DNA from 3 places in the Devosia sp. 2618 genome. Region 3 is predicted to be linked to each of the others. Evidence: predicted binding sites of a transcription regulator. Region 3 holds the regulator's gene; each other region holds the start of a gene.
The links. Region 3 encodes PhoB, which activates phosphate uptake and scavenging genes when phosphate is short. Its sites were predicted from a motif close to TGTCATNNANCTGTCAT; they were not measured.
Positions count from the first base shown of each region.

Region 1: a site for PhoB is predicted at 1,331-1,347, ahead of ABIE28_RS15275 (esterase-like activity of phytase family protein). Genes of this name have one in related genera too.
Region 2: a site for PhoB is predicted at 1,265-1,281, ahead of phnC (phosphonate ABC transporter ATP-binding protein). Genes of this name have one in related genera too.

Region 1 covers NZ_JBEPOO010000001.1:3,077,983-3,080,248, forward strand. Annotated here, with positions in the region: gene ABIE28_RS15270 (alkaline phosphatase) at 1-1,180, opposite strand, end outside; gene ABIE28_RS15275 (esterase-like activity of phytase family protein) at 1,416-2,266, shown strand, end outside.
Region 2 covers NZ_JBEPOO010000001.1:2,372,122-2,374,387, forward strand. Annotated here, with positions in the region: gene phnD (phosphonate ABC transporter substrate-binding protein) at 1-317, opposite strand, end outside; gene phnC (phosphonate ABC transporter ATP-binding protein) at 379-1,197, opposite strand; gene ABIE28_RS11965 (DapH/DapD/GlmU-related protein) at 1,455-2,069, opposite strand; gene phnL (phosphonate C-P lyase system protein PhnL) at 2,066-2,266, opposite strand, start outside.
Region 3 covers NZ_JBEPOO010000001.1:654,162-656,427, reverse strand. Annotated here, with positions in the region: gene pstB (phosphate ABC transporter ATP-binding protein PstB) at 1-150, shown strand, start outside; gene phoU (phosphate signaling complex protein PhoU) at 229-939, shown strand; gene phoB (phosphate regulon transcriptional regulator PhoB) at 1,101-1,802, shown strand; gene ABIE28_RS03100 (DMT family transporter) at 1,932-2,266, shown strand, end outside.

The DNA.
Region 1 (2,266 bases), 2.4 Mb from region 3:
GGTTGTTGCGGGTCGGGTAGCCGGCGATGGTGAAGACGTGGCTGTGGTCGGCGGTGAGCAGGATGAGGGTTTCTTCCGGGTTCACGGCGTCAAAGGCAGCCTGAACGGCTTCGGAAACAGCAATCGCATCGGTCAAGGCGCGGGCAGCGTTACCGGCGTGGTGAGCGTGATCGACGCGGCCACCCTCAACCATCAGGATGTAGCCGTTTTCGTTCTTTTCGAGGATCTCGATGGCCTTGGTGGTCATTTCCGAGATCGATGGCTCGCCGCCGGCATCGCTTTTGCGGTCGACTTCATACTGCATGTGCGAGCCGTTAAAGAGGCCGAGAACGCGGGTCGTGTCGGCGCCCAGGGCGTCGAAGCCTTCCTTGTTCCAGATATACTGGCCGTCATTGTACTTGGCCTGCCAGTCTGCGATCAGGTCGCGGTCCTTGCGGGCGCCGGACTTGGTCTCGTCTTCCGGGTCCTTCTGAGTGTCGAGCATGAAATTGGCACGGCCGCCGCCGAAGACGACTTCAAAGCCATTGCCGAACGACCAGTCGACGAGCTGGGCCGCGATGTCGGCACACTTGCCGACAGCGTCAGCTGGCAGCTTGGTATCGGTTTCCCAATCGCGACCGACAGTGTGCGCATAGGCAGCAGCGGGAGTCGCGTGGGTGATGCGGGCGGTGGAAACGACGCCGGTGGCAAGACCGGCTTCTTCGGCCTGCTCGAAAATCGACATTGTGGTCGACCCGGCCTGGGTGGAGCAATCTTCGAGCACGGCGTTCTGGTCGACACCGATGGTGCCGTTGAGCGACTTCACGCCCGAGGTGATGGCGGTTGCCGTTGGGGCCGAGTCGGCCACCTGGCTGTCATGGGTATAGGTCTTGACCAAAGCCGTGTGCGGCAAAAGCTGCTCGAAGGCGAGGCTGTGGGACTCTCCGTCAACACCGGCCAGCTGGCCTTCGTGGATACGGGCAGCGGTGATGGTTGGGATGGACAGACCATCGACCACGAAAAGGATGACGTTCTTGGCCTTGCCGGTATTGGGCTGGATGGCTTCCTTGGCGGCAAGCTGTTCCTGAGCGGCCAAGAAATAGCTGTCATTGGCCTGCGGAAGAGCGGTCTGCGCCAGCGCCGGAAGGGTAAGGGATAGCGTCGACACGCCAGCGAAAAGGGCTCGGGAGAGCTTGACCATGAGATGAACCTATCTGTTGAGGCGACCCGCAGGAGCGACGGGCAGCGGGCAGGCCGAGCCATAGAGCGGTCATATGACAGGGGTGTGTAATTGAGCAGTTTTGGCCGCCTTGTGACCTTGCCCCAGAGGGCAGCGTGGCAGCCCTGGCGCTGTCATCGGTCAGTCACGCCGCTGTGATGTGCGTGACATCACCGCTGGTTAGGGCAGTGCGTCCATTATTCCTCTGGAGACTACCATGCTCAAAGCTCTCGCCCTTGGCGTCAGCCTCAGCCTCCTCGCAACCCTCGCGATGGCTCAAGATACCACTTCTGGCCCGGCAAAGTTCGACGCCATGCTGAAGGCCCATGCCGAGCTGCCCGCACAGACCTTCCTTCCGGCTCCAGCGGACGCGCCCGCCGGCCTGCAGATGTCGGGCCGCTTCACCTCTGGCACTCGCGTCGAGACCCCTTATGGCTGGGCCAACCCTGCTTCGGGTATTGCCATGCCATTCCCTGGCCAGCCCCTCCAGGGCATGAGCGGCGTTCGTTCGCTGGGCGACGACCGCTTCCTGTTTCTGACGGACAATGGCTATGGCACCAAGGCCAACTCGTCCGACGCCATGCTGATGTTCAATGTCCTCAAAATGGACTGGACCACGGGCAAGGTTGGTATCGAAAAGACCACCTTCCTCAAGGATCCAAACCGCGTCGTGCCATTCCCGATCATCACCGAGCATAGCGAAAGCCGCTACCTCACCGGCGCCGATTTCGACCCTGAATCGATCCAGCCCGTTGGCGACAACTTCTGGATCGGCGAAGAATTCGGTCCATGGCTGATCGAAGTCGACGCCGATGGCGTCGTGCTGCAGGTGGTCAAGTCCAATCCAGGCGGCGTCGACTACAAGTCGCCCGACAACCAGTTCACCGTGCAGCCAGCTGCCGGTTCGGTCGTCACCGGCATCAATACCGGCCGCTCGGGCGGTTATGAAGGCATGGCGCTTTCGCTCGATGGCAAGACGCTTTACCCGTTGCTCGAAAAGCCCTTCTTCGACGAAGCCGCTGGTGCACTCGAAACCGTTGATGGCAAGCCAGTCATCCGCATGCTGGA
Region 2 (2,266 bases), 1.7 Mb from region 3:
AGCACAGGATCAACGGCTTCTGGGTCGGCAATGTAGATCTTGGCATAGGACGACGCGCCCATGATGGCGATGTCGATGGTGCCGCCGAGCAGGCCCTGGATGATGCCGTTATAGTCTGGCGATGGGAAGAACTGGACTTCGGAAACGCCGGTTGCGGCCTTCAGTGGCTCGGCAACGCATTCCGAACGACGCAGCTGGTCGGCTTCGTTTTCGCCGCCATCAAGGCCGATGCGCAGAACGGAAACGTCCTGGGCGAAGGCTGCGGTGGACATGGAGAGGGCCACGGAGGCCAGCAGGATCTTGCGGATCGCGGTCATGGAGTTTTCCTTTGGTGACGCGGGTTTGTCGGCGAGCCCATGGCGGGCCGCGGAACTTCGTTTAAGAGGCCGAACTGGTGTCGGCGGTCTTGATGGCGAGGGGCGCGAGCGAGGTGGACGTCATCGCCTCGGAAAAGGCTTCCTTGAGCCCGTCTGCGCCATAAAGGGTGCGGGCCACATCGGTGGTCAGCTCGTCCGGCGTGCCGTCGAACACAACCTTGCCGGCCGCCATGCCGATAATGCGCTCGCAATAGGCGCGCGCCGTATCGAGGGTGTGCAGGTTGGTGATGACGGTGATGCCTTCGGCATTGATGTCGCGCAGGCTGTCCATCACGATCTGCGCATTGCGCGGGTCGAGCGAGGCGATCGGCTCATCGGCCAGGATCATTTTGGGGTTCTGCATCAGCGCCCGGGCAATCGCCACACGCTGCTGCTGGCCACCTGACAGGGTCTGCGCCCACTGCATCGAGGTCTGGGCGATGTCGAGGCGCTCCAGCGCCTTGAGCGCTGCGAGCTGTTCGTCGGGAGAAAACATCTGCATCAGGTTCAGCACCGGATTGCGACCGTTCAGCCGACCCAGCATCACATTGGTGATCACATCCAGGCGCGGCACCAGATTGAACTGCTGGAAAATCATGGCACAGTCGCGCTGCCAGTTGCGCAGGTGCTGGCCGCGCAGTTCGGAGACCTTGACCCCGTCATATTCGATATAGCCAGACGATACGTCGTTGAGCCGGTTGATCATGCGCAGCAGCGTCGATTTGCCGGCGCCCGATCGGCCGATGATACCGACCATCTGGCCTTGCGGGATTTCGAGGTTCACGTCGCTGACGGCAAGCTTGTCGCCGAAGCGTCGCGAAACATTGGAAATCTTGAGCATTGAGCGCCCCTGCCCGTTGAACTGCGGCAGACCTAGGGCGGGGACATAACGTCAGCGTGTAAGTTCAGTGACGGTTGCATGACTGTGCACTGGATAGGTGTGGTGGGTTGTCGCGGGATCAGGACACGCCCTCGTGGTTCGAGGGTCGCTGCGCTCCCACCTCACCATGAGGGCTACTGTTACACAGCACCAAGAACAGCCCTCATGGTGAGGTGCGAGCCCTTCGCGAGCCTCGAACCACGAGGGCGTGGCAGGGTTTACCCCTCATACTTCTCCAAAAACGCCTCAATCCCCAGCTTCCGGAAATCCGGCAGCGCCTGATGCAGCTTGTCATGGCTCCAGTCCCACCACGCCATCGCATCGAGCCGCCCCGCCACATCGTCGCTGAACCGCTGCTTGATCGTCCGCGCCGGCACCCCAACCGCAATGGCGAAGTCCGCCACATCCTTGGTCACCACCGCATTGGAGCCGATGATCGCGCCATTGCCGATCTTGACCCCCGGCATTACCACCGCGCCGTGCCCGATCCAGGTGTCATGGCCAATAGTGATCCCCTGGCTGGCCCGCCAGTCGAAAAACTCCTGGTCATCGGTTTCGCCATCGAAATACCAGGCCGAGCGATAGGTGAAGTGATGCAGCGACGCCCGCTCCATCGGATGCATGCTGGCATAAATCCGCGCATGGCTCGCGATATTGGCGAACTTGCCGATCTGGGCATAGGCGATCTGGGTGTTTTCGACGCAATAGGAATAGTCGCCGATGGTCGAGCGCGACACGGTGCTGCCCGCGCCGATTTCGGTGTAGCGGCCCAGCATCGAGCCGACGACATTGGCCGTGGGATGCACGGATGGTTTTTCGCTCAAACGGGTCATGCTGCAATCCTTGGCGCAAAAGCGGTCACATCGACAATTCGGTCGGCCACGACGTTGCGCACGTCCTCATCGTGGAAAATCCCCAGCAGGCCGACACCGGCTAGCTTCTTTTCGGCAATCATCGCCACCGCCACCGCGCGATTGGTGGCATCGAGCGATGCGGTCGGCTCGTCCAGCAGCAACACCGGATGGTCAGT
Region 3 (2,266 bases):
ACCCACTCGATGCAGCAGGCCGCGCGCGTTTCGCAGAAGACCGCATTCTTCCACCTGGGCAATCTGGTCGAGGAAGGTGTCACCGAAGACATCTTCACCAACCCGGTCAACAAGCAGACCCAGGACTACATCATGGGCCGCATCGGCTAAGGCCGAAGCGCTTACAGCAACACTGGTCGCCGGCCTGCGCCTCAACGGCGCGGCCAGGCACACCAAGAGGACCACGCAATGGCAAATATCGGCAAAGACCATATCGTCACCGCCTACAGCGATGAACTTGTCGCCCTCGCCCAGTCGATCGCCGAAATGGGCGGTCAGGTCGAAGTCGCCATCGAGAACGGCACCAAGGCCCTGCTCAAGCTCGACCGCGAGCTGGCAGACGTCACCATCATCGCCGACCAGCATATCGACGACATGCAGCGCAAGATCGACGACATGGCCGTTTCCATGATCGCCCGTCGCCAGCCAATGGCTTCGGACCTGCGCGCCATCATCACCTCGATCCACGTCGCGGCCGATCTCGAACGCGTTGGCGACATGGCCAAGCAGCTGGCCCGCCGCTCGCTCAAGCTCGAAGGCATGAGCCTGCAGCCAACCTTTTACAACGGCGTCAAGAACATGACGGCGCTGGTGCTCCGCCAGATCAAGGAGGCGCTCGACGCCTACTCGAACCGCGATGCAGCTGCCGCCATCGAAGTGTGTAACCGCGACGACGAAGTCGACGCCATGCACACCTCTCTGTTCCGCGAACTCCTCACCTACATGATGGAAGATCCGCGCAACATCACGCCCTGCACGCATCTGCTGTTTTGCGCCAAAAACCTTGAGCGCATCGGCGACCACGCGACCAACATCGCCGAACGCGCCTATTACCTCCAGACCGGCAAGCAGCTCACCAGCGACGTCCAGGACCTGCAGCGCACCCAGATCAAGGCCTGAGATACCAGTCCCTCGCCCCAGTAGACCTCATGGTGAGCTTGTCGAACCACGAGGTCGTCGCACACCAGCCTCCACTCGCTAGACCTCGTGGTTCGCCAAGCTCACCATGAGGTCTTGAAACTCCGGCGCCCAAACCAGGCAGCCCCAACGGGAGCCACCCCATGCCCGCCACTATCCTTGTGGTCGAAGACGAAGGCGATATCGCCATCCTGCTCCGCTACAACCTCGAAGCCGAGGGTTTCCGCGTCGTCACCGCTGAAACCGGCGACGAAGCCCAGCACGCCATTCAGGACAAGCTGCCCGACCTGATCCTGCTCGACTGGATGCTGCCTGAAATTTCCGGCATTGAGCTCTGCCGTCGCCTCCGCGCCCGCGAAGAAACCGCCCGCGTACCGATCATCATGCTGACCGCTCGCGGTGAGGAAGAAGAACGCGTGCGTGGCCTCGCCACCGGCGCCGACGACTATGTGGTCAAGCCCTTCTCGGTGCCTGAACTGGTCGCCCGCATCCACGCCTTGCTGCGCCGCGCCAATCCAAACCTCGTCACCGCCGCCCTCAAGGTCGGTGATCTCGAACTCGATCGCACCACCCACCGCGTTCGCCGCGCCGCCCGCGATGTCCATCTCGGCCCCACCGAATACCGCCTGCTCGAATATCTGATGCGCCACCCAGGCCGCGTCTATTCGCGCGAGCAGCTGCTCGATGGCGTCTGGGGCAATGACGTCTATGTCGATGAGCGCACCGTCGACGTGCATATCGGCCGCCTCCGCCGTGCCATCAATCGTGGCCGCGAAAGCGATCCGATCCGCACCGTCCGCGGCGCCGGCTACGCCTTCGACGAACGCTTCGCCCAACTGGCTTGAGCCCAAAACACGCCCCCCACAAAATCCCCGCGAAAGCGGGGATTTTCGTTTCTGGTCAGCGCCCTGCCCTCCATCGCCCAGCCAACGCCCCTCATGCTAGCATCGGGGTCTCCCCGTTCGAGTCGATCCATGCCCCCAGCCGTCCCCCACAAAAATAACCCGCTCTATCTGCTCGCGGCCTTCGCCAGCGGCGGCCTTCTGACCCTGATGGTTCTGTTCAATGGCGAAGCCGGCAAGCATGGCGGCGCCCTGTTTTCGTCCTGGCTCGCCCATGGCACCGGCACCGTGGCGGCACTGATCTTTCTTGCCATCCTCTGGCCGCGCCGCACGCCGCAAACAACGGAACGCTCCAAAGCGCCTCTGTGGGCTTATCTCGGCGGCGCATCGGGCGCCCTCACCGTCATCCTGACCTCCACAACCGTCAACACACCACTCGCCCTCGCCGGAACGCTGGCGCTGGGTCT